3 regions of the Agrobacterium sp. ES01 genome follow, and region 2 is predicted to be linked to each of the others. Evidence: predicted binding sites of a transcription regulator. Region 2 holds the regulator's gene; each other region holds the start of a gene.
The links. The regulator HrcA, encoded in region 2, represses chaperone genes, less so after heat shock. The targets are predictions, from matches to a motif close to GTTAGCACTCNCNNNNNGNGAGTGCTAAC.

Region 1 (9,806 bases), 480 kb from region 2:
CCGGAATTCACTATTCCTGTCTGTCTGCGCCATATCGAAACGGCCACCGGCACGCCCAAGCGCTATGCCTATCTGGGCGAGGTGTTCCGCCAGCGCCGCGACGGCGCCAATGAATTTTATCAGGCCGGCATCGAGGATCTGGGCGATAGCGGCATTGCCGGAGCCGATGCGCGCGCCATTGGCGACGCCCATGCGGTGCTATCGAAACTGCTGGATGGCCGCAGGCTCGAAGTCACCCTTGGCGATCAGTCGGTATTCGAGGCGGTGCTGTCGGCCCTTGGCCTGCCGGATGGCTGGCGCAAGCGGCTCATCGATGCCTTTGGCAATGCCGAACGGTTGGAACAGTTGCTGCAGGATCTGGCGAGCCCGCACCCGGTCGCCGGTCTCGATTTCAAGGTGGCCTCGCTGGTGGCAGCCGGTGACGATGCGGCCCTGATCGCGCATATCGACGAGACCATGCATGCGACCGGCTATTCCACCAATGCCAGCCGCGCACCGAAGGAAATCGCCACCCGGCTCAAGGAGAAGCTGGTTCTGGCCGCCACGCGGCTGGATGACAAGACGCTGGCGCTGCTGACGGAATTCCTGTCGCTGGAATTGCCGCTGGGCGAGGCAAGTGCCGCACTTGCCGGCTTTGCCGATGCGGCCGGGCTGAAGCTCGGTGCCGCCATTTCCCGTTTCGATGAGCGCGTGGCAGCGCTTGCCAATATCGGACTCGACCTTGCCACCATCACCTATCGCGCGGCTTTCGGCCGTCCGCTGGATTATTACACCGGCCTCGTCTTCGAGATAGGGCTCGCAGGCGAGGAGGGCGTTCTGGCCGGTGGCGGTCGCTATGACCGGCTGCTGACATTGCTGGGCGCTGCCGACCGCATTCCAGCCGTCGGTTTCTCGCTGTGGCTGGACCGGATCGAAGCTTCAAGGGCAAAGCCATGACCATTACAATTGCGCTGCCCTCCAAGGGCCGGATGAAGGAAGATTGTGCTGCGATCTTCGAAAAGGCAGGCATGCCGATCACCGCTGTCGGCAATGATCGCTCCTATCGCGGTCGGGTCGAGGGCTTCGATGATATCGAGATCGCCTTCCTCTCGGCATCGGAAATCTCGCGCGAGATCGGCAATGGCACCGTGGATTTTGGCGTGACCGGCGAAGATCTGGTGCGCGAAGGTCTGGCCGATGCCGATACCCGCGTGGAATTTTGCGCCCGCTTGGGCTTTGGCCATGCCGATGTCGTCGTGGCCGTGCCGGATATCTGGCTGGACGTGGACACGATGGCCGATCTCGGCGATGTCGCCGCCGATTTTCGCGCACGCCATGGACGCCGGCTGGCGATCGCCACCAAATACTGGCGGCTCACCCAGCAATTCTTTTCCCGCCGCCACGGCATCCAGGTCTATCGCATCGTCGAAAGCCTGGGCGCGACCGAAGGCGCACCCGCTGCCGGTCAGGCCGATATCATCGTCGACATCACCTCTACCGGCTCAACGCTGAAGGCCAATCACCTCAAGATCCTGTCAGACGGCACGATCCTCAAATCCGAAGCCTGCCTGGTGCGCGCCCGCAAGCCGGAACATGAGGGAAATCCTACGGTGGCCAGGATCATTGAGGCTGTCAAAGACGCGCTCTGACAGACGCTGCGACGGACGGTCTTTTGGCTTGCCGCACTGAAAAGCTGATATAAAAAATGCCGCCGGAGCGATCCGGCGGCATTTTTGCTTGGGGCAGGGAAGCCTTAGGCGGTGACAGTGTTCACGCCACGGCGGGCATCGATCGAATAGGCGCCGGCACCGACAGTCGCGAGCAGAAGATAGCCGCCGGCCAGTGTGATGTTCTTCATCATCATGATCATGTTGAGCGTATTGATCCAGCCAAGCGCTGCATCCGGCCAACCTTCAATGGCAACGGTGCCGCTGTGGAAGACAAGACCGGTGAACACACAAAAGAGGGCCAGCAGAATAGCGGCGATCTTGGTCTGAAAGCCGACGAGCACGGCAATGCCGGCCAAGAGTTCGAACGCGCCTGCGAGATAGGCAAGCGCAGTTGCAGCCGGCAGGCCGGCGCCGGTGATCATGCCAGCCGTTGCGGCAGGGTCGGTCAGTTTGCCGAAGCCGGACATGATGAACATGAAGGACAGTAGGATACGGGCGACCAGGATCGCGACATTTGTCGTGTTGGACATATTTTTCTCCAGAAGCGAGTTGTTGGATCGGGGGACTGAACTATGTGGCTATAGATGTTCTTTTTCTGTCGTTCTGAATAGATGGACAATAATGCACATATTGTTCAACAAACGGAGACAATTAACGATCCTGCCTCGGTACCGGTTTGAAACGAGGACGTCTCGCTCAGTCGAACCGGTTCTGGCAAAAATGGAGAATGCCCATGTCTGATTTGACCGCCTATCCCGTTACCCGGCGCTGGCCTGCCAAGGACCCCTCGGTCATCCAGCTTTACTCGCTTCCGACCCCAAACGGTGTGAAGATCTCGATTGCGCTGGAGGAATTGGGCCTGCCTTACGAGCCGCATCTGGTGTCGTTTTCCACCAATGATCAAAAGACACCAGAATTCCTGTCGCTCAATCCCAATGGCAAGATTCCGGCCATTCTCGATCCGGATGGTCCAGCTGGCAAACCGCTCGGTCTGTTCGAATCCGGGGCAATCCTGCTCTATCTCGCCGAAAAGACCGGCAAGCTTTTGCCGTCGGATGCGGCGTTGCGCTATGAAGCCATTCAGTGGGTTTTCTTCCAGGTGGGCGGCATCGGCCCGATGCTCGGTCAGTTCGGTCACTTCTTCAAATTCGCAGCCGACAAGGTGGCCAATAATTCCTACGCGATGGAGCGATACCGGGATGAGGCAAAGCGTCTGCTCGGTGTGCTGGAACAGCGCCTCGAGGGCCGCGACTGGCTGATGGGGGCTGAGTATACGATTGCCGATATCGCCAATTTTCCGTGGGTGCGCGCCATTGAAGCGGCTTATGGCGCGGGCGATGTCATCGGCATTTCGGATTTTCCAAAGGTGATGAAGTGGGTCCAGCGCGCGGAGGTCCGGCCTGCAAGCGTCAAAGGCCTGGAGATTCCGGAGACCAGCTGACCATGTCTGGATGGCGTGACGCCGTCACGCCATCGGCTGCGGACGGTTTGCGCCAAGCTTGAAGCGTGGAAAGATGAAGATGCCCAGCATGGTGCCTGCCAGCTTTTCTTCCAGCCCGTTCGATTCGCCCATACAAAACACAGGCTGGCGGTTGCCATTCGCCTGCGTGATCATGGTCGAGTAGCAGAAGTTGGAGGAGGCCGTGGCGGCCTGCTCGAAAAGTTCGAGAATATGCCCGCGGTCATTGGTCTCATAGGCGCGCATCATCGACAAGAGGCCGCATTCCGGGCTTGTGAGGCCGTGAAGCGCCATGGCGCGCTCGCCGAGGCGGATCACACCGTTCGAGAGGTCGCCGGTCCAGGTTTCGGAGGCAGCAAACTGCGACATGACGGATGAATTGCCGCTGTCACGTTCCGCACAGGCGGTAACGAGCGGTTCGGCAAAACTGGACTTGGCAATTTTAAACAAGTCATTCCTCAACGAGTCGCACCGATGGCCCCGCATCCCCAAAAAGATATGGTCTCGGCTGATATTTTCAATAACTGTACCGCCTCGGTCTTTTCTATGGCGGCGCAAGTAGCAGTTACGCGGGCGCGGTTAGAAAGCCCATTCATGCGTCATTGACCCGTCATGGCACCTTTGGAAGGCTCATGCCGACGGAAACTGCGCGGAGCCTGTCTATTGCGGGCATCCGGGCGGGCAGACAAGTCACCCCAGATCATGAGGTCAAGCGATATATAGCCGAGACATGTTTATATTTTGTTTTTGCGTGTCGGCAATGTGTCTTGTCAATATTCCGAGCCGAGAGTGACATTCGCCGGAAGTCGCACATCGCACACGTGTATTTTGCGCAGCGCGCACGAAAAAGGGCGGTCCGAAGACCGCCCCGTATTTCTGAACCGATATGGTTGGCTTTCGCAATAAGGCTTTCGCCTTATTACATCATGCCACCCATGCCGCCATTTCAGCGCGCTTGACGCGCTGAAACTCTTGAAGGCAATGGGCGTGCTTTATGGTTGGCTTTCGTAATAAGGCTTTCGCCTTATTACATCATGCCACCCATGCCGCCATTTCAGCGCGCTTGACGCGCTGAAACTCTTGAAGGCAATGGGCGTGCTTTATGGTTGGCTTTCGCAATAAGGCTTTCGCCTTATTACATCATGCCACCCATGCCGCCCATGCCGCCCATGTCAGGCATGCCGCCGCCAGCAGCTTCCTTCTTCGGAAGCTCGGCAATCATGGCTTCTGTAGTGATCAGCAGCGAAGCAACCGAAGCTGCGTTCTGCAGAGCCGTACGGACAACCTTGACCGGGTCGACGATACCCATGGCGATCATGTCGCCATATTCAGACGTCTGGGCGTTGTAGCCGAAGTTGTCTGTGTTGCCGTCGAGGATCTTGCCGACAACGATCGAAGCTTCGTCACCGGCATTGGTGGCGATCTGGCGAACCAGCGACTGAAGAGCCTTGCGAACGATGTTGATGCCAGCTTCCTGGTCGTCGTTTGCACCCTTGACGGTGATCTTGGTCGAGGAGCGCAGCAGAGCTGTACCACCGCCAGGAACGATACCTTCCTGAACAGCAGCGCGTGTTGCGTTCAGAGCATCGTCGATGCGGTCCTTGCGTTCCTTGACTTCGATTTCCGTCGAGCCGCCAACGCGGATGACGGCAACGCCGCCAGCGAGCTTGGCAAGACGTTCCTGCAGCTTTTCGCGGTCGTAATCGGAAGAGGTTTCTTCGATCTGAGCCTTGATCTGGGAAACGCGACCTTCGATGTCCGACTTCTGGCCGGCACCATCAACGATCGTTGTGTTTTCCTTGGTGATCGAGACCTTCTTGGCGCGGCCGAGCATGTCGAGCGTGACATTTTCGAGCTTGATGCCGAGATCTTCGGAGATAACGGTACCACCGGTCAGGATCGCGATGTCTTCGAGCATGGCCTTGCGGCGATCGCCGAAGCCAGGAGCCTTGACGGCAGCAATCTTCAGGCCGCCACGCAGCTTGTTGACGACGAGCGTTGCAAGAGCTTCGCCTTCGACGTCTTCAGCGATGATGATGAGCGGCTTGCCAGACTGAACGACAGCTTCCAGAACCGGCAGCATTGCCTGAAGGTTTGAGAGCTTCTTTTCGTGGAGCAGGATGTATGCGTCTTCGAGATCCGCAATCATCTTTTCCGGGTTCGTCACGAAGTAAGGCGACAGGTAACCGCGGTCGAACTGCATGCCTTCAACGACTTCGAGTTCGGTTTCAGCGGTCTTGGCTTCTTCAACCGTGATGACGCCTTCATTGCCGACCTTCTGCATGGCTTCGGCAATATCTGCACCAACCTGCTTGTCGCCGTTTGCCGAGATCGTGCCGACCTGAGCAACTTCTTCAGAGGTCGAGATCTTCTTGGCCTTGGCCTGAAGGTCCTTGACGACTTCCGACACAGCCAGATCGATACCGCGCTTCAGGTCCATCGGGTTCATGCCGGCAGCAACAGCCTTGTTGCCTTCGCGCACGATGGCCTGGGCCAGAACGGTAGCAGTCGTGGTGCCGTCGCCGGCGATGTCGTTGGTCTTCGAAGCAACTTCGCGGACCATCTGGGCGCCCATGTTTTCGAACTTGTCTTCCAGTTCGATTTCCTTGGCAACCGATACACCGTCCTTGGTGATGCGCGGTGCGCCGAAGGACTTGTCGATGATGACGTTACGACCCTTGGGGCCGAGGGTAACCTTCACGGCGTCAGCGAGGATATCGACGCCATGAAGCATCTTTTCGCGCGCGGTGCGGCCAAACTTGATTTCTTTAGCAGCCATGTTTCAAAACTCCCGGAGCTTAGCTCTTTGGTGAATTGTTGATTGGATTGAGAAGTAACCGGCTAAATTCAGCCGATAACGCCCATGATGTCGGATTCCTTCATGATCAGAAGGTCAACGCCATCGAGCTTTACTTCGGTGCCCGACCACTTGCCGAACAGGACGCGGTCGCCGACCTTGACGTCCAGAGCGACGAGTGCGCCCTTGTCGTCACGAGCGCCGCTGCCGACAGCGATGATTTCGCCTTCAGCTGGCTTTTCCTTGGCAGTGTCAGGAATGATGATGCCGCCCTTTGTCTTTTCTTCAGACTCGACGCGCTTGACTACAACGCGGTCGTGCAGCGGACGGAAATTGGTGCTTGCCATTGTCTAATCCCTCGATCGAATGACATTCGCGGGATCTTTGGGTCCCGCATGGATGTTGTTAGCACTCTCATACGGGGAGTGCTAGCGAGCTCGATCTAAGGATGGGAAGGCTGAGAGTCAAGAAAAACGGCTAAAAATTTTTGCCGTCTTTTCGCTTTCTAGGCGTTTGCCATGTCGAGAATGTGTCTGGCGTGTCGGCATGTCTAAGTCAACCGGCTGCGTGACGCTGCGCATGAAAGGCGGCGACATCGTGGTAAAGGCCGAATTCTCCGGTGATGCCGCGCTCTGCCATGAAGATTTTAGGGTCGAAGCCGTCGACACTATAAAATTGGTCGACAGCCTCCTTTGCGGCCGTCAGGGCTGCCGCACTCTTCCATTCGACGATGGTGACGATCTTCACGGTCGAAGGTCCGGGCGCAACCGCAACCCGATTGTAAAGGCAGCCCTCAAGCGTGTCGAAATAGCCGTGGATAATGGCAAGGCGGTCGGAAAAGGCGCGCACATGATCGGGCGGGCACTCGAAGCAGTCGATGCGAAAGAGGCTGGCGCTTTCCGCCGGAGCTCCGTTTTCGTTGGCGGGGATTTGCAAGGACAATGTCATGGCAGGCGTTCCTCTCTCAAAGGCGTGTTGTCAGGTGAACGCGAGCACGATAAAACCTCAACAAAGATTGAGGTCAAGGCGTAATTTCCATGTCGCAAACAACCCGCAAAACAGTGCAGTCTCTCTCGGTCGGCGAGATTGCCCAGCGCTCCGGCGTCGCCGTGTCGGCACTGCATTTCTATGAGCGTGAAGGGCTGATCGAAAGTTGGCGTTCCCAAGGCAATCAGAGGCGCTATCCGCGCGGAGTCTTGCGGCGCATCGCCGTCATCAAGACCGCCCAGCGACTGGGCATCCCCCTGGCGGAGATCCGAGTCGCACTGTCCAGACTACCGGCGGACCGACCTCCCAGTGCTGCCGACTGGCGCAAGCTGTCAGCCGCCTGGCGCGCCGAGCTCGACAGCCGTATCGAAACCATGATGGCGCTGCGCGATCAGCTCGACAGCTGCATTGGCTGCGGCTGCCTGTCGCTCGATGATTGTCCCCTTCGCAATACTGACGACAAACTGCGTTATGAGGGCGCCGGTGCACGGCTTTTGCCGTGATGATGGGGTGTCCGGTTTGGAGTTGAACGACGATGGCTGAAAATTCCGAAGCGGTTGCCCGTCCACAATTGTCGGAACTGGTGGGTGCCTTTGCCCGTATCGGCCTGATGAGTTTCGGCGGCCCGGCCGCGCAGATCGGGCTGATGCACCGTGTGGCCGTCGACGAGAAGCGCTGGATCTCCGAGGATCGCTTCCTGCATGCTTTGAACTACTGCATGCTGTTGCCTGGCCCGGAGGCCCAGCAACTTGCCACCTATATCGGCTGGCTGACCCACGGCGTGCGCGGCGGCGTCGTGGCCGGCCTGTTGTTCGTGCTGCCGGGGTTGGCCGTCATGCTCGGCCTTTCGGCTGCCTATGCGCTCTATCAGGATACCCAGTGGCTGACCGGCCTGTTCTTCGGCCTGAAGGCGGCAGTGCTGGCCATTGTCATCGACGCCTTGATCCGCGTCGGCAAGCGGGCGCTGAAGACGCGGTTTCACCGCATTGTCGCGGTCGTCGCGTTTCTCGCGCTTTTCCTCCTGTCGCTGCCATTCCCGCTGGTGGTTCTGGGGGCCGGCATGGCCGGGCTCGTCCTGGCCCGCTCCAGGGCAGCCACCGCGACAGGGGATATCGACCTGTCAGCGGTGCAAGCCAAACTCGTCGGCTCGCGCCAGGTCCTTGTCCTGTTGTTCTGGGTCGCTGTCTGGCAGGCACCCCTGGCGGTGTTGTGGCTTGTCGCCGGTCCAGACGGAATGACCGCGCTTTACCTGTTCTTCTCCAAAATGGCACTGGTGACCTTTGGCGGCGCCTATGCCGTGCTGGCCTATGTGGCGCAGGTGGCGGTCGATCATTATCGCTGGTTGATGCCCGGCGAAATGCTGGACGGCCTGGCGCTGGCAGAGACCACACCCGGTCCGCTGGTGCTGGTCCTGTCCTTCGTCGGCTTCCTTGCGGGCTTTCGCGATGCCGGTTTGGGAGCGCCGCTTGTCGGTGGCGTGCTCGGCGCACTTCTGACCGCCTGGGCGACCTTCGTTCCAAGCTTCATCTGGATCTTCGCCGGTGCCCCCTATGTCGAGCGTCTGCGCGGCAATCGCTTTGCCACCGCTGCCCTGTCCGCCATCACCGCAGCCGTGGTCGGCGTCATTCTCAACCTTGCGCTCTGGTTTGCGCTGCATGTCCTGTTTGCCAGGGTCGGGCGCATGTCATGGGATCTGGCCGGCGCCAGCATCCCGGTGCCGGAATGGTCAAGCCTCGATGTGGCGGCCCTCATCACCACACTTCTTGCCGTCGTCATGATCTTTGCCTTCAGGCAGGGGGTCGGCAGAACGCTCGTTGTCTGCGCTATCGCCGGCTATGGAACCCGTCTCATCCTGTGAGGCATAGAAGGCCTGCTGCATATGTTTTGGCCAACATCGCCATTAAAGACGGATGTCTCTTGTAATCTGCGATCCGGTTTGCGATGTGACACCAGACTTTATCAAGCAGGACATTTTCCATGGCAAAGCGCATCCAGACCCTCGGTGAAGCCACAGGCGGCTATGACGTCATTCTGTGTGACGTCTGGGGCGTCCTGCACAACGGGATCGATGCGTTTCCCAAGGCATCCGTGGCATTGACCGAAGCCCGCAACGCCGGTCTCACGGTTGTGCTGATCACCAACTCGCCGCGTCCCTCTCCGGGCGTCATCACCCAGTTGAAGGCAATCGGCGTCGCCGATACCGCCTTTGACCGGATCGTCACCTCTGGCGATGTGACCCGCAAGCTGATTGCCGAGGGACCGAAGAAGGTCTTCCTTCTCGGCCCCGAGCGCGATCTGCCGCTGCTGGATGGAACAGGTGCCGAAGCCGTCGATGCGGCTGATGCCGAAGCGATCGTCTGCACCGGTTTCTTTGACGACGAAAAGGAAACGCCGGAAGATTACCACGACATGCTCGTGGAATTCCAGAAGCGCCAAGTGCCGCTGATCTGCGCCAATCCCGATCTGGTGGTCGAGCGCGGCGAACGCATCATCCCCTGCGCAGGTGCGGTAGCTGCCTATTACGAGCAACTGGGCGGTCAGACCCGTATTGCCGGCAAGCCCCATCATCCGATCTATGAGGCCGCCATGGCTGCCGCCGCTGAAGCTCGCGGCGGCAAAATCGATCCGGCCCGCGTGCTGGCCATTGGCGACGGCATGCCGACCGATGTCCGCGGCGCGCTCGATGCCGGCTATGATCTCCTCTATATCTCCGGCGGCATCCATGCTGGTGAATACACTGTCGACGGCAAGACCGACGAGGCCATCCTGAATGCCTATCTCAAGCGGGAAAGCGCGACGCCGGTATTCTGGATGCAGCGGCTGGCATAAGGTTGGTTTCATGCCGGTGAACTGGACTTCGATCACGGCGAACTGTTGGCGCAAACCTATGTGTGTTAGCGCAACGGGTAATCCA
Region 2 (9,806 bases):
GCATGGTTGGATACCTCATAGGCAGGCATACCCTGCTCGCAGGTGAAATCCTGCGTGGCTTCATAGAGGTCTGCGGCCTGGTCGTCATCAAGCGTCAACAGCTTGCCTGCCTTGTAGAGGCCATAGAAGGGTGTGCCTTCTTCGATTGTCAGTTGATAAAGCGATAGGTGATCGACCGCGTAGGAAATCGCTTGTTTGAGCTCCGCTTGCCACGCTGCAATCGTCTGTCCGGGCCTTGCATAGATCAGATCGAAGGACATGCGCGGAAAGATATCGCGTGCCAGGCCGACAGCCTTCAGGGCATCCTCGACATTGTGCAGGCGGCCGAGAAATTTCAGGTCCTTGTCATTGAGAGCCTGAACACCAAGAGAAACCCGGTTGACCCCGGCTGATCGATAGCCTCGAAAGCGTTCCGCCTCGACACTGGAGGGGTTTGCCTCCATGGTGATCTCGATGCCTTGCGGGACATGCCAATGCCGGGCGATCCCATTCAGGATCGTCTCGATGGTTGCCGGATCCATGAGCGACGGCGTGCCGCCACCGACAAAAACGCTTGTCACCGTCCTTGGACCACTGATGGCGCGAAGCCACTTCATTTCTGTCAGAAAGGCCGCCGCAAACCGCGCCTGATCAACAGGCTGATGGCGCACGTGGCTGTTGAAATCGCAATAGGGGCATTTGGCCGCGCAGAAGGGCCAGTGCACATAGATACCGAAACCGGGTTCGCCGGTATCAGGCAGGATGAGCGCCGTGGGCTCGACCATAAAAATCAGGCCTCCAGGCAGTGTTCGACGAACAATTTGAAGGCGCGTGCGCGATGTGACAACGCTTCCGGATCGCCCGGTTTCCAGCCATGCTTTTCTTCTGCGGACATCTCGCCGAAGGTCGTGTCATAGCCTTGCGGCTGGAAAACAGGATCATACCCGAAACCCTTTTTCCCCCGTGGGGGCCATACAACCGTGCCCTCCACTTCGCCACGGAAAAACTCGGTGTGGCCGTCCGGCCAGGCAAGGCACAGCACGCTCACGAACCGTGCTGTGCGCTGTTGCGGCTGTGTCGCGCCGCGCTCTGCGAGTGCCGTTTCGACCTTCTGCATCGCCATGTCAAAGTTGCGTGTGCCGTCTTCCAGTTCCGCCCAGTTGGCTGTGTAGACACCAGGGTTGCCGTCGAGTGCGTCGACCACCAGCCCTGAATCGTCCGAGAGTGCGGGAAGACCGGATGCCTGCGCGGAAGCCTGCGCTTTGATCGCGGCATTTTCTTCGAATGTCGTGCCTGTCTCTTCGGGCTCCGCAAACTGCAATTCTGCAGCCGACTTTGCGGAAAAGCCGAATGGACCAATCAAGTCGGCGATTTCCGCAATTTTTCCGGCATTGTGGCTTGCAACAACGATCGTCTTGGTTTCGAGTTTGCGCATTTCTAATCCTGTTCGATGCCCCACAGGCCGGGCTCGGCACATTCAAGACTATTGCCCGCGGGATCGCGGAAATAGATGGAGCGGGCACCGTTGGGCCAGTTGAAATCGGCCTCTATATCGATCCCGGCCTGTGTCAGGCGATCAACCATGGCATCCAGCTTGTCACCACGCACTCGAAAGCAGGCATGTCCCGGGCCACGGGTGCCGTGGGTCGGAACCGGCAGCTTGCCGGTCGGTGAAGGCACAGAAGTCGCCTCCGGGTTGAAAACCAGCAGGATGCCGGCACCGCAGCGAAAGAACACGTGCCGGTCTTTTACCCGTGTTACCGTTTCCAGACCGATCACCGAACCGTAAAAATGCTCGGCGGCATCCAGATCATCGGCGTAAAGCGCCGTTTCCAAGATGCCTTCCGTGAGCGAAGTCATGCCGTCTCCTTTGAGCCTTAGCCGATAGACTGCTTCTGCATGGCCACCAAATCGGCGACGCCGGACTTGGCAAGGCGCATCAGTGTCAGAAATTCTTCTTCGGAGAAGGGAGCGCCTTCTGCCGTGCCCTGAACTTCAACGATGGAGCCTGCGCCCGTCATCACGAAGTTTGCGTCTGTTTCGGCAGCCGAGTCTTCCAGATAATCAAGGTCGATAACCGCCTGCTGGGCAAAGATACCGCACGAGATCGCTGCAACATGGTCCTTAAGGACCCGCTCAAGCTTGATCATGTTGCGGGTTTCCATCCACTTCAGGCAATCGTGAAGGGCAATCCAGGCGCCGGTGATCGATGCAGTGCGTGTGCCGCCATCCGCCTGTATCACATCGCAGTCAAGCGTGATCTGCCGTTCGCCAAGCGCTTCCAGATCAACGACCGCACGTAACGAACGACCGATAAGGCGCTGGATTTCCTGTGTGCGACCGCCTTGCTTGCCGGCAGCTGCTTCGCGCCTCATCCGGTCACCGGTGGCGCGGGGGAGCATGCCGTATTCTGCCGTGACCCAGCCCTTGCCGCTATTGCGCAGCCAAGGTGGCGTCTTTTCTTCAAGGCTTGCGGTGCACAGCACATGGGTGTCACCGAACTTCACCAGGCATGAGCCCTCGGCGTGTTTGGAAAAGTTTCGCTCAAACGAAACTGCCCGCATTTGATCTGTTTTTCTGCCTGATGGACGCATACCGACTTCCTTTCGCGATCTACGGTCTTCTACGGATGGCAGTGCCGATTTGCAAAGGAAAAGCGGCAAAAGAGAAGAAGTCAGATTCCCGTTGGTGATTGGAGCGGGAGTGACTATATTTTGTCAGGACGATATCGAAGGCGTCCGGAAGGCAATATGGATTTATCAACGACCATGCAGATGGAGTTCGGCTCTAACCTTGACGATAGGTCGCGCGAAGTATTCCGTCGCATTGTCGAAAGCTATCTGGAGTCCGGGGAGCCGCTGGGATCTCGCAACCTTTCCCGCATCTTGCCCATGTCGCTATCGCCGGCATCTGTTCGCAACGTGATGAGCGATCTCGAAGAGCTAGGCCTCATCTATTCGCCTCATATCAGTGCTGGCAGGCTCCCAACGCAAACCGGGCTGCGGTTTTTCGTCGACGCCTTCATGCAGGTCGGAAATCTCTCCGATGAAGAACGTGGAAGCATCGACAGGCAGATCCGTCCGGTCGGTCCGGACGCGTCGATGGAAAACCTGCTGAGCGAGGCAAGCCTGATGCTGTCAGGGCTGTCGCGTGGGGCAGGGCTCGTGATCTCGTCCAAGAATGACGCCGTACTGAAACATGTCGAGTTTATCCGGCTGGAGCCGACCAAGGCGCTTTGCGTTCTGGTGGGTGAGCACAATCAGGTCGAAAATCGTATCATCGAATTGCCGGCAGGGATCACCACCTCGCAATTGACCGAGGCTGCGAATTTTCTCAATGCCCATTTGGCCGGTCAGACGCTGGGTGAACTCCGTGGCCAACTGGTGAAGCTGAAGCAGCAGGTCTCAGGCGAGTTGGACATCTTATCCCAGGACCTTGTTGAGCGCGGGCTCGCTGTCTGGTCGGGTGGCAAGGAAAACGACAAGCCGACCCGTCTCATCGTCCGCGGTCGGGCCAATCTTCTGGAAGGTCTCGCTGGAGAGGAAGATATTGATCGCTTGCGCCTCCTTTTCGATGATCTCGAGCGTAAGGAAAGCCTGATCGAGATCTTGAACCTGGCTGAAACTGGCCCGGGCGTCCGAATATTCATCGGCTCGGAAAACAAGCTTTTCTCCTTGTCGGGATCGTCACTCATTGTGGCACCATTCCGGGATGGAGAGGATCGCATCATTGGTGCGGTCGGAGTGATTGGTCCGACACGGCTGAACTACTCGCGCATTGTGCCGATGGTTGACTATACGGCCCAGCTAATGGCGCGGCTTTCGCGTAATCCGCTATAGCCATAAGCGGAGTCAGCCGCTTCTTTTGGCTGAAGCCTTGATTTTTCCGCGACAAACGCTGATATCGGGCACGAAATTTCAATCACAAATTCCGGAGAACGTCATGACCGACGAGACCAATAAGAACGGACCTGACGCAACGGCCACAGAAGACGAAAACGTCGTGTCCATCGATCAGGTTGCAGACGAAGCAGATGCTGGCGAGCCCGATCCTATGGAGGCCGTGAAGGCGGAGAATGCGGAGCTGCGCGACCGCTTCCTGCGTCTGGCCGCCGAGATGGATAATCTTCGCCGTCGCACCGAGCGCGACGTCAAGGATGCCAAGGCATACGCCGTCACCAACTTTGCCCGCGATATGCTGTCGGTGTCGGACAATCTGCGCCGTGCACTCGATGCGATCCCGGAAGAGGCGCGTTCCGCTGCAGAAGCGGGTTTGACCGCACTGATCGAAGGGGTCGAAATGACCGAGCGCGCGATGCTCTCTTCTCTTGAGCGTCATGGCGTTAAGAAGATCGAACCAGAAGGTCAGAAATTCGATCCGAACTTCCATCAGGCAATGTTTGAAGTGCCGAACGCTGATGTCCCGAACAATACCGTCGTTCAGGTCGTCCAGTCTGGATATTCGATCGGCGATCGCGTCCTTCGCCCTGCCATGGTCGGTGTGGCAAAGGGTGGCCAGAAGGCAGAGGGAACAGAGCCCGGCACAGCACCAGTCAACGAAAAAGACGCCTGACATCAGGCGTCCATTTCTTCAGCAATTCGCAGAAATTGAAATGATCCTTGCGCCGCCTTTTCAGGCGGCGTTCGAGGCATGTTCCTCGTTGAGGAATGTGTAGATTGCTGTTGCGGAATCGGTCGCACGCAATTTCGCCACGAGCTCGCTATCCCGAAGAACGCGCGCGATACGCGACAAAGCCTTGAGATGATCGGCGCCGGCGCCTTCAGGCGCCAGCAGCAAAAACACCAGATCGACGGGCTGGTCGTCCAGCGCTTCAAAATCGACAGGTGTTTCAAGTCGGGCAAACACGCCCACAATCTGATTGATACTGGTCAGCTTCCCATGCGGAATGGCGATACCGTTACCAACGCCGGTCGATCCGAGACGCTCTCGCTGCAAGATGACATCGAAGATTTCCCGCTCGGGAATGGATGTGACTTTCGACGCCTTGGCTGCCAGTTCCTGGAGAAGTTGTTTCTTGGAGTTCGCCCTGAGGGCTGGAATGACCGCATCTTGTTGCAGCAAATCTGCCAACGCCATATTTAAATCCTTCATTCCGCCGAAATGAGCGAAGGTGGGTCGGCAGTAACCTGCCGACCCACGCTGTCTCAGCTTTTGATACTGGTGGAATCGATCCAGCCAATATTGCCGTCATTGCGACGGTAGACGATGTTTAGTTCATCCTTGCCCGGGCTGCGAAACAGCAAGACTGGCTCATCCGTCATATCGAGAGCCATGACGGCCGTAGCCACGGACATGGTGCGAAGTTGTTTTGTGCTTTCTGCGACGATGGTCGGCGCGAAGTCTTCAGGCACTTCCTCGTCGTCTTCCGACATCGCGTCCATGACGGTATAGGCGACCGCGATCTCGCCGTTCACGTGTTCCGCGGCGTGGTGGTCTTTCAGCTTGCGTTTGTAGCGCCTCAGCCGTTTCTCGATCCGTTCGGCCGCAATGTCGAATGCGACTTGCGGATCGTTCGCCTCGCCGGCGGCATGCAGGTTCACCCCTGTATCGAGATGGACAAGGCAATCCGCAGAAAATCGTGCTTGCGAAAGCTTGCTCACCGTTGCCTGGCTTGAATAGCCACCGTCAAAATATTTGCCGATCGCTTCTTCGATGTGTTCCTCGATCCGTAGGCGGAAGGAATCGCCGATTTCCATATGTTTTCCGGATACACGCACACTCATGGGGTTTCCCTTCATTATCGTGATTTGCGGGTATCAGTTTACGTCAAGCCTCGCTCTCATCCAAGCGTTTCGAGCATCAATCTTGGTCACGTCTCTGACCATCGGCATAAGTTGGACATCGACGCCACTGCGTTTAAAATGTCGACCAATCGCGGCGGGCTTCTATCGACTGAAATGATGAGAGTCAACGGTTGGCGGGTTCTTTTCTGATCACGGAGACGTCAGGTGTCAGCCCGCGGAGACTTTAGACAGGGCGCGCTTTTCACGTCTGCGTTGAACGGAAGAGGGGATGTTCATTGCCTCCCGATATTTTGCCACGGTCCGCCGCGCGAGATCCACACCGTCCCGCTTGAGGCTGTGAACAATGTCGTCATCAGACAGAACGTCTTCTGCGGTCTCTTGGGCAATCAAAGCGCGTATGCGATGGCGCACGGATTCGGCGGAATGCGTCTCGCCACCTTCCGCGGATGCAATCGAGACGCTGAAGAAATACTTCAGTTCAAACAGCCCACGGGGCGTGAGCATGTATTTGTTGGAGGTTACACGGCTCACGGTCGATTCATGCATCTTGATGGCATCGGCAACCGCCTTCAGATTGAGCGGGCGAAGATGCTCCACGCCGTGGCGGAGAAAGGCATCCTGTTGCCGTACGATTTCCGCTGCCACTTTCGCAATTGTCTTGGCGCGCTGGTCCAGACTGCGCGTCAGCCAATTGGCGTTTTGCAGGCACTCGGACAAGAAGCTCTGATCGGATTCGCTCTTTCTTGCGACCACGGTCAGGTAGTTCTGGTTGACGAGAACGCGTGGCAGAACATCTGGATTAAGCTCAACCACCCACTGTCCGCCGCTGTTTGGGCGAATAATGATGTCGGGAACGACAGATTCACTGATAGCGGGTTCGAAGCAATTGCCCGGCTTCGGATTGAGTTTTCGAATCTCTGCCAGCATGTCGATGAGGTCTTCCTCATCCACACGGCACAGTTTCTTCAGAGTGGCAAAGTCGCGCTTCGCCAAAAGCTCCAGATTGTCGATGAGCACTGCCATCGCGGGATCAAGCCGATCGCGAAGCCTAAGCTGTATGGCGAGGCACTCGCTGAGAGAGCGTGCGAAGACGCCTGGCGGATCGAGGCTTTGGAGCTGAAACAGAATATTTTCGACATGCTCGACACCCGTGCCGAAACGCTCGGCGATTTCGCGGAAATCACCGCTCAGATATCCAGTGTCATCTATTTGATCGAGCAGCGCCATTGCGAGAAGCCGATCGCCGGCGCCATGCACTGCAAAGGGAATCTGTTCTTTGAGATGATCTTGAAGGCTTACGCGTCCCGCGACGAAATCGTCGAGATCATAGGCGTCTCCTCCCGGGGCAGCACTGCCGTGGATGGACTTCCATTGCCCCAGAAGCTCAGGCGTGTCCGCCGAGGTGGCCCCGCCCTCATCGGCAAACGAGGTATCGAAATTCGTGTCGAGGCGCTCCGAGAGCGTGTTATCCTGGCCGGGTTCATACCAGTCGCTGGCAAGCTGCCCGCCTTCGCCCTCTGTTCCCTCGCCAACGCCTGTATCGGAGGCAGCGTCATCGGAACTGCGATGCGGCTCGCCGATGAAGTCGTCATCATCTGGCACGAGTTCAAGAAGAGGGTTCTTTTCTATTTCCTGGGAGATGAAATGCGTGAGCTCGAGATGGGTCATTTGCAGCAGCTGTATCGACTGCATCAGCTGCGGCGTCATGACCAGAGATTGGCTCTGGCGCAAGAAAAGGTTGGCGGATAAGGCCATGGCGGACGCTATACTCCCCTGCAATCCCCTTTTTTGGCGTTTCCAGCACCTCCGCCGTGCCAGAAAAGTCCAACTGGCCCAAAAATTGCTTTTTTATGGGGTTTGGTCAAGCTTGCTTGTGGCGAAAGCGAGACTTTCTTGGGTCTCAGGCTTTACAGGCTGAACTTGTCGCCGAGGTAAAGTCTGCGCACATCCGCGTTATTGACAATGTCATCAGCGCGACCGTGAGTCAAAACTTCGCCAGCGTGGATAATATAGGCGCGATCAATAAGGCCCAGTGTTTCCCGCACGTTATGGTCGGTGATGAGGACGCCAATGCCGCGTGCGGTCAGGTGCCGCACCAGATTCTGAATGTCGGATACCGATATCGGATCGACGCCTGCGAAGGGCTCGTCAAGCAACATGAATGTCGGATTGGTGGCCAACGCACGGGCAATTTCCAAGCGTCGTCTTTCGCCACCTGAAAGGGCAACTGCCGGAGATTTGCGCAATTTTTCGATGTGAAATTCATCAAGAAGCTCGTCGAGCTTGTTTTCACGGCTCGCCTTGTTCTTGTCGTGAACCTCCAGAACGGCGCGAATATTGTCCTCCACACTCAATCCGCGAAAAATAGAGGCTTCCTGTGGCAGATAACCGACACCCAGGCGCGCCCGCCGATACATCGGCATGGCCGTCACGTCATTGCCGTCGATAGCGATGATGCCTTCGTCAACCGGAACGAGACCGGTGATCATATAAAAACAGGTCGTCTTGCCAGCGCCATTGGGGCCGAGCAGGCCGACGGCCTCCCCGCGTCTCACGACGAGCGAGACCCCGTTGACCACGCGACGAGCGTTATAGCTCTTCGTCAGACCATGGGCGATCAGGGTGCCCTCATACCGCTCTTTGTCGAGTTTCGGCTGGGCAGGGTCTTGTCGCTTGGCGCGACCAGCGCCGAACAGTTTGGAGACTTTTGGGATTTTCACAGGCGATACCGGCTTTACTTCTTTTTTTGCTGGGATTTGGGATCCAGCTGGATCTGAACGCGGCCACCGCAGCTTTCCAGTTTAGCCTCACCATTGGTCATTTTAACAGTGAGCTTGCAGCCCACGAAGACGTTTTGACCTTCAGATAGAACAACGCGATCTCCCTGGAGGACGAAGACCTGGGACTCAAGATTGAAGTTTCCGGTCTCTGCCGTCGCCTGCTGTGCGCCGGACGATAGGAAGACCGTGTCGGAAACATCGATCTTTTCAATATCGGCATTACCCGCGGTCACGGACGCGCCTTCACCCTTGTAATGAACGATCATTCGACCGGCGCGCAGCATAGTCGATCCCTGAACCACCTTCACATTGCCGGTGAAGATGGCTTGCTTGTCTTGCTCGCGAAACTGAAGTTCATCGCTCTCGATCTGGATTGGCTGGTCATTGGAAAGCTTCATACCCTCCATGTTGGTCGTTTGTGCCATGACCGGCATTGTCAGAGTGGACGCCGCCAGAGCCGCCGCGATCATAGCGCTGCTGAAACGAACAAATGCGTGGTGATGGAGGCTCATCTTTGACCTGGCTTTCAATTGCCCTGCTGGCGAATGGTTGACGGCTCTATGTTGACCTTCACATGGCCCGCGAAGGTAATGGTGCGCCCTTTATCGGTTATCTTTAGTGAGTCCGCAACAATGGAGGCCTCATTCGCCTTGATGGACACGGGGTCGCTGGTGTCCATATTGCCGCCTGGAATATCAAGATGGGCCGATTGGAAGTCCGCTACCAACCCGTTGCTCAGTGTCAATGTGAACGGCTCTTCCATATCGAGACGATCCGCCGTCCTGTCGAATATGCCGCTTGTGGCCACCACCCGTGCCGTGACCTTGTCATTCACCGGTACAGCAGCAGCAATGTCCTCAAGGGTAATGATGTTTGGGTTCTTGATGTCCTGCAGGGCACGCTCTGCCCGCATGGAATAGCTGATACCGTCCTTGTTGCGACCGGAAATAGCGGGTTTTTCCATGACGATCTTGCCGTTTTCGATCCGCGCGGAATCGATATTCAAATTCTCCGGCAAATAGGTGCGCACCACCGAGACGGCGATAAAGGCAAGGGAAATCAGGGTTGCAGCGATGGGAAGCAGGACTTTCAGCCGCCGGACGCGCACGGAATGGCGCAATGCGGACGCATAGGCGTTGCGCCCGACGGATCGGGCGGCAATTCCATCATTGTCGGCAACCCTGTTTAGCATTCAATCGGGCCTGTATCTTAAGAACTGCAACATGCTGGGGCTCGTAAAAGGTCGCCGCGGCGCGCGGCAGGACGTTTCGCATGATTGCTA
Region 3 (9,806 bases), on a different contig from region 2:
TGTGGCCGTTGACCGCGCTGACCTTCCCGAGCGGACGCCTCCTGACGACGAGGAGGTGAAGTTCGCCGCTGGATCTGATTTCAAGACTTTGGGGCGGCCGGAACAGGTCCAAGATGCCCAATCGCAGCCAGGTCAGCAAAAGGCCCAAGAGCCTCAGTCGCAGCACATCAACGCCGATCTTAAGGCTATCGAAGCGCAGCAGCTTGCCGATCGCCAGCGAAACCGCGACCAAGACGACCGAGAGCGCTGACCTGCGGCCCGGTCGCTGCAGTGAGGGCCTGTGTCATTGGCCGGGGTGCCGGAGCTCTGCGCCTTCCCCTGTCCGTTGGATGATTTGACGGACAAACTACGATAGCCCCTCCCCCATCCAACCGCTTGCGCGGTCCTACACTCCGTTGCGGCCCTACGGGTGCATGGGGTCGTTTCGCTATCTTCGGATCTTTGCCGTCAACCAACGAACAGGAGACGGCGATGCAGAGCGTAAAGGACACCTACCAGCGGATCACCGACACCATCATTCAGCAGCTCGAGGCCGGCACCAAGCCTTGGATCCGGCCATGGCGCGGAAACAGCCGCAGGTCGGCTACGCCGCTCCGCGCCTCCGGCGAAGCCTATCGCGGCATCAACGTGGTCATGCTGTGGCTCTCCGGGCAACTCGCCGGCTACGACGAAAACACATGGATGACTTACCGGCAGGCTCAGGAGCTCGGTGCTCAGGTCCGCAAGGGCGAACAAGGAACCCTCGTCGTCAAGTACGGCACCTTCACGCCGAAGGAGCAGGATGCGGACGATCGTGCAATCCCCTATCTCAAGGGCTACACCGTCTTCAACGTCGAGCAGATCGACAACCTGCCTAACCGCTTCAAGAGCCCGGCCGAGGCGGCGCCGATCGAGCCGGTTCCGGTCATCGACCATGTCGAAACCTTCATTCGGGCCACAGGCGCAAAGATAGCCTATGGCGGAAAGCAAGCCTGCTATCGGCCTGGCCCCGATGACATCCAGATGCCGGAGCGCGGTCGGTTCCTCAGCGAGGTTCATCTTTACAGCACGGTTTTTCATGAGCTCGGGCACTGGAGCGGCGCAAAATCACGCCTTGATCGTGACCTTAGCGGGCGGTTTGGGAGCGAGACCTACGCAATGGAGGAGCTTATTGCCGAAATCTCAGCCGCGTTCGTCTGCGCCGATCTTGGCATTGAGCATGATCCGCGAGACAACACCGCGACCTACGTTGAAAACTGGCTCAAGGTGCTGAAGCAGGATTCACGTGCAGTCATCACTGCCGCCGCGAAGGCTCAGGCAGTTGCTGACTATCTCCGACAGTTCAGCTCTTCCACAGGGTCGGGGCCCTAGCAAAAAATGTCGGGCCTCATGCGCATCGACCCAAAACTTTACAACTGTAAAGTCGGGCATCCTTGATGCGTTAACTTCTTGTTAACGAAAAACGCCTTGAAGAATCGGAGTCAGTCTGGCATTCCTGACGGAAATGATCTCGTAAAGTGGTCAGAACCGTCAAGAGGATTGAATGCTGCAGCCAGCTTCTCAGAGCGTCAGAGACACTGCGTCGAAGATCGAGGTCTACACCTCGAAACTCTCCGCGGAGCTGAACGATATGCGTGAAGCTGTCTATCCACCCTCTGCGCAAAAAACATTTGGCCGGACATTCTCAACCCTTGACCTAGTGAGGCTACTCAAGGTTCCGGAAAGTACTCTTCGCCAGTTGACGCTGGAAGGGAAGGGGCCTTTGCCCGAGCGCGCAGAAAACAATAGGCGAACGTACACGATAGAGCAGGTCAAGGAACTGAGGCGATTCTTGGCCGAACTTCGTCCTGACGAAGCTGGCGAGCTGCTTCCGCATCGTCGCAAAGGGGAAAAGCTTCAGGTAATTGCTACGGCGAATTTTAAAGGTGGTAGTTCCAAGACAACCACTTCTATCCATCTCGCACATTTTCTAGGGCTTCAGGGTTATCGGGTCTTGTGTCTGGATCTTGATCCGCAAGCATCGATGACTGCGCTATTTGGTATTCAGCCCGAGTTCGATCTCGGCGAGAACCAGACAGCCTATGCAGCCATTCGATATGACAATGAGAGGCGGCCGCTCGCTGAAGTGATCCGGCCAACCTATTTCCCAGGTGTAGATCTAGTTCCTGGCAATCTGGAGCTAATGGACTTTGAGTTTGATACCCCGTCCTATCTGACCTCGAAAACCAGAGATGACCTGGGTTTGTTTTTCGAGCGGTTAAGCAGTGCCCTGGCCCGCGTGGATGATCGATACGATATCGTTATCATCGACACCCCACCGTCCCTTGGATACTCGACACTCGCTGCTCTTTATGCAGCCACGTCCTTAGTTATTACCGTTCACCCGGCGATGCTCGACGTTGCATCGTGCAATCAGTTCCTGATCATGATCTCCGATCTATCGGAGGTGCTGGGGCAGTTTGGAGCTAAATTTGAGCATGACTTTTTCCGCTTCCTGCTCACGCGCGTGAACCCGAATGACGGGCCGCAGAAGTACATGTCCGGAGTCATGCGCCGATTGTTTGGTGATGATGTACTCGTTGCGGAGGCGCTCGAATCCACGGCAATCGCCGGTGCAGCGGTAGCGAAGAAGACCCTATACGAGCTTGAGTCGGGTGAGGTCGGTCGTGAAGCGTTGAAGCGCGCAATTGAGAGCGCTGACCGAGTTAACTCCGAGATCCTCGACCTCGTTCACCAAGTTTGGGGACGTAGCACATGAAGAAAAGCATCCTTCAGCGAATGGCGGCCGCCGAAAGCCGGACGGAATCTCCTGTGGTGTCGGACGCGTCCGACAAGCCCTCGCTGGCGCGGCGGCACTCTTCACCTGTCATTTCCAATGTGGGTCGGGCACTGACACAGCTCACAGAAGATAGTGTCATTTCACTCGATCCTGACCGTATCGACCGCTCCCCCTATAGAGATCGCTTTGACAACGACGAGGACGCGGCCAAAGAGCTCGAGGCGCTTAAGATTTCAATCGCAAGTGAAGGCCAAAAAATTCCAGTTCTTGTTCGGCCGCATCCGACGAAAGCGGATCATTACCAGCTTGCCTACGGTTACCGTCGTTGGGCAGCGATCAAGGCCATAATGGCAGAATCGGATCGCCCGGAGACCATAAAGATTCGAGCCTATGTTCGAGAACTTTCCGATCGGCAGTTGATTGAAGAGCAATCGCTCGAGAATGGTGTTCGGGAAAACCTGACCTGGATTGAGCAGGCAATGTGGGCCGTACAGCTGAAAAGTGCTGGCCTTTCTCATCGCGCCATGTGCCCAATCTTGGGAGCTTCAGAAGCGGCAATATCGCATCTTTTTCGAGTGACGGAGGCGGTTCCCGAAGACATCATTCTTGCGATCGGAAGAGCAAAGGGAGTTGGTCGACCGAAATGGACCGCATTTGCCGAGTTGCTGAAAGATCCGAGCGGCGCAGCACGTGTTCGTAAAATAATCGACACGGTCGAGTTTCGAGGCGCTGACAGCTCCAGCCGTATTACCCAAGCGATACGAGCTGCAAGTTCGGCGGCCGACAAAGTGACTACGGAGCCAGCTGAAGAGATTGTTGACTTCGCCGTGGGTGACCGAGTTTTTGGCCGCATGAAGAGTAATTCGGCTGGAACTACGGTCTCAATCCCGAAGCAGGAACGCGCTTTCGCGCGCTGGCTCGCGGACCGAATGCCTGATCTTCTAAGCGAATACAACAATCGTTCAGATCCAACTCACCAAGAGGTGTGATCGAGACACTCGTTAATTGGTCAAGAGGAGAGACCGCGACAAAAGAAAAAGGCCCCCAAAACGTTTCCGTCATGGAAGCCTCTCTCAATTCCTAGCAAGATCGAGAATCGCATTTCCATGAATCCCAGTCAAGAGTCTTTGGCATCGTTTTGGTGAGCGGATTTCTTTTGCCTGAAGAAAGGTGAAGGAATATGCAGACGGGAAATGTGACGACGCCCTTTGGGCGGCGGCCGGCTGTGCTTGCTCTTGTAAAGAGGCAGCTCCAGACGTCCGAGACGAAACCAAGCCGCCCGGTCGAAAAATGGAGAGTGTTTCGCGACGCTTGTGAGGCCCGTGAACGCCTTGGCCTCCAGGACAGGGCGCTGACTGTGCTGGACGCATTGCTGACGTTTTATCCAGAGAGCGAGCTCAACTGCGATAGTGGATTGGTGGTCTTTCCATCCAATGCTCAGCTGTCTGTCAGAGCGCACGGCATAACCGGAACGACCTTGCGGCGGCATTTGGCTGCCTTGGTCGAAGCCGGGCTCATCCAGCGCAAGGATAGTCCGAACGGCAAGCGCTACGCTCACCGGGACAAGGGTGGCGATATCGAGCAGGCTTTTGGATTCGATCTTTCTCCACTTTTGGCTCGCGCTGCGGAACTTGCAGGTCTGGCACAGGAAGTCGCTGCCGAGCGCCTGCAGTTCAGACGAGCCAAAGAGGCGCTGACTATCTGCCGGCGTGATGTACGCAAGCTAATTTCCGCCGCGATGGAGGAGGGGGCCGACGGCGACTGGGAAGCCATCGAAGACATGTATGTCGGCATTGTCAGCCGACTCCCCCGCAATCCTGACCGTCGCCAGGTGGAGGCAATCCTCGACGAGATGCAGCTTTTGCGCACCGAAATCCTCAACCTTCTGGAAAATCAGTTAGATTCTCAAAATATGGACGGCAATGCTGTTCAAAATGGCTGTCACATACAGAATTCAAAACCCGAATCCATCTATGAACTTGAACCTAGCTCTGGAAAAGAGCAGGGCGGAGCCGTCGAGCTGGAAGTAGCACCCAAAGCGGTTGCTCAGCCGTTGGCAAAGCCGGAACAGATGAAGGCGTTCCCGCTGTCGATGGTCCTGAAAGCCTGCCCGCAGATTTTGGATTACGGGCCCGGGGGGGTGATCTCCCATTGGCGCGAGCTGATGGGGGCCGCGGTGGTGGTTCGATCAATGCTTGGTGTTAGCCCGTCGGCTTATGAGGAAGCGTGTGAGGTGATGGGGCCGGAGAACGCGGCGGTTGCTATGGCTGCAATCCTGGAGAGGGCAGGGCATATCAATTCGGCAGGTGGATATCTCCGCGATCTCACGCGTCGAGCGAGGGCAGGGGAGTTCGGGCTCGGACCAATGCTGATGTCGTTGATGCGCGCCAATACGAACGGAGGCCGGAAAGCAGGGTGAGGGGCTGTGCTGACGCACTAGGGTGAGGTCTCGATGGAAAAGGCCTGAAGTCACCCTTCCTACATTGACAGCACGTACGACCGGTTTCAGCTCTCATTCGTCTGTAGGTGTTTCGGTTGTAGATGACTTGCGACCTGGTGGGCGACCAGGCGGACGGCCTCTCCTGCTGGCTCTCGCAGCTTTTCGGTTCAAGCGTTGGCGTTCAGCCTCAGCTTGCGCTTCAGCCTCCGCTTCCGCTTTCTGTCGAGCCTCAAGAACATCGCTTGGCGTCAATTGGCCAACTATGCCAATCAAACTGCGTATGGTGTCGTGGGGGAGGTCATGAATAAGTCTGAACAATTCAACCCGATCATCGGCCTCTTGAGGATCTTTGCCGTAAAGATGAGGTGCCGCAGCATGAATCATCTGCATTGGCAGGAAACCAAGGAGCTCGGAAAGGTGGATCATTCGTGATACGGTGAGGCGCGAAATGTTCAGTTCATAGCGGCTATAAACCACTCGTGCGAGACCAGCCAAGGTCGCGAAATCACTCTGGGTCAAACCAGTTTTCGCACGTTCGTCTAAGAGGAATGCGGAAAGCTTTGCGTCGATCTCCCCGAAGCTGACAATACCGTCGAAGCCCTCCTGGCGGTACAAGGGTCTCTGGAAATCTGGATCTGTGGTCTCAACCAGTTCCCTTGAATTGATATAGTCGGATAGATTCCGCACCGTCGGTATTCCCTCAGTCCCCAAATCCGCCAGTGGCAGATATCACGCACCATAACGTGCCATTAAGGCACTGTCATCCTGCGCGCCAGTCACACAAACCTAACAATATTGGGGGGAATGATCTGTAACATTGCTCTCCTAGGATCGAAATGCGCAACTCAGAGGCGCGTTGTGCCTCGAGTCAAGTTTGACTGCGAGCATTCCTGTTCACCGCCTTCGCAGCAATCAGATTCCAGCTTCGGGCATTGGGTTGAAAAATGCCTTCGAGGATCCTCTCCTCGCTGACCCAACTCAACTTCACGCGCATTTCGCAAGCTAGGGAGAACTGGTCGATGCTGATGCATCTTGTGATCCGGATCTCAGACTTCGGTCCGTGTTCCTCGAAGTCCCACATTGCAAACCGGAACAGCTCGCGTTTGGCGCGATCGTCCGTTGGCCAGTCGGTTTGCTTGAAAGGCTCCGGTGGAGCGGCGCCGACACTGAGTAAAGTTCTCTTTATGGCGGGAATATCGATCCCGACCTTCTCCGTCGCTTCAGGGTTGATCACAAATCCAAGGGTTGCGCCTAGCGCCACCCCGCCCAGGAAACGAAGGTCGAGGATCAATAACCATTATCCTTCAGAAACTGGTCGATCGCGGCCTTGACGATCACCGTCATTTTCAAGTCGTTTTCAGAGGCTGCTCGCTCCAGACGTTTCTTAGTATCGTAATCAAGGGGGCAGTTGACGAAGTGTTTGCTCTCCCGCGCTTTATTCTGCTTCAGCTCCTGCAGTCGTATTCTGGATGCCTCACGCTCTAACGATCTGCTCGTCGCTCTCTCCCGGCGAGCTTCCGGTGATGGCAGAATCAAGCTCGACCGTTGTGGCACTTGAACGTCAGGGACCTTCGCGGGAGCTTCTTCGATAGCAACCTGGTCTGGATGATCGCTGGCCACCAAGTTTTCTGCTTCGTTGTCTATAGCCGGCTGAGACATTGAATTGGGCACATTCCCCCGTGACCGTCGCGGTGCAACGGGAAAATCAGATATACTGGAAGTCCCTTTAGCCATCTTACGCCCTCTTTTCCTCGTTTGTCAGGAAACGTTCAATTTCTTGCATCATGCCCATAACCTCACTCCGGGCCTTTCTGACCGAGTCGCTGAGCTCAAGCATTTGCAGTGTCCCATATCCCAGTCTGATGTCCCGATAGGGGTTTCGCTCATACAGCTCGGTATCAAGGAGGTGTGAATCATATCCCTGCTCTTGCAGGTTTGCGATGAAGGGGCGGATCAGGCGGTAAGCTTCCAGTGAGCGGCCGGGGAGAGTGATCCGGGTTCTGAAGTTGAGATGTGGAATGTTTCGCCCGGTACGATCGCAGGTGTCAGCCACGTCCATTGCTGCCTGGCCGGCAGCAAGGATCTCGTCTTGGTTTGGCTGGATCGGGGTCATAACGATGTCCGAGCCGGCGATGATCGTGTCCCGTAGCACGGTGTCTTGCCCAGGGGAGTCTATCAACACGACGTCAAACCCGGCGGTTTCGTTCTCCAGAATATGCTGAAGTGATGCGTTAGTTACCGCCGTTCGAAGCTCAATGCCGTCTGGCCTGTTGTCCTTCGCCTCTGAACGGGACCACCACTCATTCAGGTTTTGTCGTCCGTCTGCATCAACCAAAAGCACTTGCTTACCTTGAAGCGCATATTCCCCGGCGATCAGGATTACGGCGGTCGTCTTCCCCGCGCCACCCTTGCCGCTTACCAGCGACATGCAAATTGCCATTTCACGATCCACTTCCTGTCTAAGACTTCAACCCGTCCCCTAGCGGTCCGACGTGTGTTCGATCGGAACATCAGTATCGTCGTTAAGATCTTCACATCGAAGAGAACCTACCATGTGAAAACACGCGGGTTAAGATCAAAACGCGCGTGTGATCACACGCTGTTAGACATCAATAAAGCCACACGAGTTGGTCGTGTGGCTTTTACAACTGTCTGGGTCGAGTGGTGAACCCCGGAGCCGCGTGAGGCCGTCTTTGGCGCTCGCACGGAGGGCGCAAGGGCGAAGAGCGAAGCGTCCCTTTCGCCTGAGTACGAGGGACAGACGAAGGCCTTCAGAAGCGGTTTTGGCGGTGAACCCTGGTGAGCGTTCCAACGGAAAGAGTGCGAAGCGAAGCGGAGCCAGTCGAGAGGTGAAATTTGATTGAAATTATGGAGTAGTGCTTTTGGTTATGGGTGGCAGGATACGCAAAAATGTTTTACATTTTGCATTACGATCGTGGGACAAGCCCACGATGAGGGTCGCAAAGCTCCAGGAAGGCCGAGTTGATTGATGAGTGAGGACACAATCGAAGTGCCGACAGCCAAGCAACGCAAGGGGCGTCTAATCAACGTCCGCGTCAGCGATGCAGAGCATTCGGCAATCGAAGAAGCGGCAAAGTCGGCCGGTATGAGTGTGTCTGCTTTTTTCCGTTCGCTGCTCCTCGAGGGGGCTGGCGTTCGACCCCTTCTGACTGCGGAAGACAGGTTGATCATGGCCGCGTTGCTCGAAGACATGCGGATGATCGGCATCAATTTGAATCAGGTAGCCCGCTCCCTGAATGCAGGAAAGGGTGTCCATCCCTCAGAGCTGGACATCAACCTTGGCAACGTCCAGCGGATTCAGGCGGCTGTAATGAGTGAGCTGCGGACACTTTCGCGCCGTGCCGGGCATGAGCGCCGAGGCGAGGTGTAGGCCGTGGAGTTCTTTTTCGGCACTTTCACAAGCGAATGGGAGCAAAGGCGCGCGGCGCTATTGCACGAAATGACGCTCGGCGGCCGTGGGAGGGCTGTCGAGGAAGAGCTTGAGAAGAGACTGAAGAATCTGCAGCATCAGGTTGGGATGTCTAAAGGCGGGTCGGGATCTAGGGGAGGGGTGAGAACTTCGGCATTCAATGTGTCATCGCCTTCGAGGACGATGGCTGCCGGTTCGGGTGCTATGCGATCAATGGACGTTCGTCTTGCGAGCGTTGCCAAAGGGAGCCAGCCAGCAGTTGTCAAACTGGCTTCCTACGGTGGTGGCGCCCGCGTCGGCTCGATGCTCAACTATGTTTCCAGAGGGGGGGAGCTGAAGGTTGAGAACGAGAACGGCGAGACGTTGCGTGGCCGTGAGGAGCTGGCGCGTCTCCGTGGCGATTGGGATCACCTTTTCCAAAACAGGACCGAGAGCCGCGATATCGGCGGGTTTAGCGTCGAGGTGAGCGTTTCCGGCGGCTCGAACTCGCATGAGCAGGTACGGGACATTCTCAGCAGTGGCTTTGGTGATCGACGCTACGCTTACTCTGTCGAAACCCGAAACGACGGATCGCTGAAGGTCGAAGGCTATGTTGTGTTGCGCAGCGGGCAGGGCGAGCGGCTGACGGCTGACGCGAAGGCGGCCGCCATCGTTCAGGAGCGTTTCAACGCCAGCGCCGTTGCGAAAGAGGCCCCCGCAGCTTTCTCGTTCACAGGCTATGGCAATGGCGTGGAATATGGCGCTGCCAAGTTGCGAGACTTGATCGCGCAGCGGAACGACGTTCGAGACGATCAGGGACGTTCGATTGCCGATGACAAGGCTGCGGGCGACCTGGTGCAAAAGGAATGGCGGGATGAGCTGCACAGCCGCAAGAGCCGTGACGTGATGCACGTGATCATGTCGGCCCGTGCCGGCACGGATGCTGTCGCGTTCGAAGGAGCTGTTCGCGACTTCCTGGCTCAGCAGTTTGCGGGCCATCGTTACGTTTTCGCTATGCACGATCCGGAGAACGATCCGAAAGAAGCAGGGGAGGGGGGCAAGCGGCCGCATGTTCATGCCCATGCCATCGTTACTATGCGTTCGGAATCGGGCGACCGGATCGAGACGACTCCGGCCACCTTCCGGCAATGGCGTGAGGTCATGGCCGAGAAGGCGCGTGACCACGGCATCAATATGGA

Region 1: the regulator HrcA is predicted to act here: its motif matches at 6,310-6,338, upstream of groES (co-chaperone GroES).
Region 3: the regulator HrcA is predicted to act here: its motif matches at 7,998-8,026, upstream of ACQQ2Q_RS21690 (DUF6290 family protein).

The regions. Positions count from the first base shown of each region.
Region 1 is NZ_JBNQTH010000001.1:782,887-792,692, reverse strand. It holds gene ACQQ2Q_RS04030 (ATP phosphoribosyltransferase regulatory subunit) at 1-936, shown strand, start outside; gene hisG (ATP phosphoribosyltransferase) at 933-1,628, shown strand; gene ACQQ2Q_RS04020 (DoxX family protein) at 1,733-2,179, opposite strand; gene ACQQ2Q_RS04015 (glutathione binding-like protein) at 2,383-3,090, shown strand; gene ACQQ2Q_RS04010 (hypothetical protein) at 3,115-3,558, opposite strand; gene groL (chaperonin GroEL) at 4,244-5,887, opposite strand; gene groES (co-chaperone GroES) at 5,956-6,252, opposite strand; gene ACQQ2Q_RS03995 (hypothetical protein) at 6,461-6,853, opposite strand; gene soxR (redox-sensitive transcriptional activator SoxR) at 6,943-7,395, shown strand; gene chrA (chromate efflux transporter) at 7,428-8,750, shown strand; gene ACQQ2Q_RS03980 (TIGR01459 family HAD-type hydrolase) at 8,870-9,721, shown strand.
Region 2 is NZ_JBNQTH010000001.1:1,264,111-1,273,916, reverse strand. It holds gene hemW (radical SAM family heme chaperone HemW) at 1-764, opposite strand, end outside; gene rdgB (RdgB/HAM1 family non-canonical purine NTP pyrophosphatase) at 770-1,414, opposite strand; gene ACQQ2Q_RS06250 (VOC family protein) at 1,417-1,839, opposite strand; gene rph (ribonuclease PH) at 1,857-2,573, opposite strand; gene hrcA (heat-inducible transcriptional repressor HrcA) at 2,730-3,818, shown strand; gene grpE (nucleotide exchange factor GrpE) at 3,922-4,551, shown strand; gene ptsN (PTS IIA-like nitrogen regulatory protein PtsN) at 4,612-5,076, opposite strand; gene hpf (ribosome hibernation-promoting factor, HPF/YfiA family) at 5,145-5,723, opposite strand; gene rpoN (RNA polymerase factor sigma-54) at 5,952-7,499, opposite strand; gene lptB (LPS export ABC transporter ATP-binding protein) at 7,652-8,440, opposite strand; gene ACQQ2Q_RS06210 (LptA/OstA family protein) at 8,479-9,036, opposite strand; gene lptC (LPS export ABC transporter periplasmic protein LptC) at 9,051-9,716, opposite strand.
Region 3 is NZ_JBNQTH010000012.1:31,813-41,618, reverse strand. It holds gene ACQQ2Q_RS21735 (Fic/DOC family protein) at 1-250, shown strand, start outside; gene ACQQ2Q_RS21730 (ArdC family protein) at 472-1,350, shown strand; gene repA (plasmid partitioning protein RepA) at 1,523-2,737, shown strand; gene repB (plasmid partitioning protein RepB) at 2,734-3,747, shown strand; gene repC (plasmid replication protein RepC) at 3,939-5,177, shown strand; gene ACQQ2Q_RS21710 (helix-turn-helix domain-containing protein) at 5,271-5,885, opposite strand; gene ACQQ2Q_RS21705 (hypothetical protein) at 6,067-6,489, opposite strand; gene ACQQ2Q_RS21700 (hypothetical protein) at 6,486-6,857, opposite strand; gene ACQQ2Q_RS21695 (ParA family protein) at 6,934-7,626, opposite strand; gene ACQQ2Q_RS21690 (DUF6290 family protein) at 8,188-8,589, shown strand; gene ACQQ2Q_RS21685 (relaxase/mobilization nuclease domain-containing protein) at 8,593-9,806, shown strand, end outside.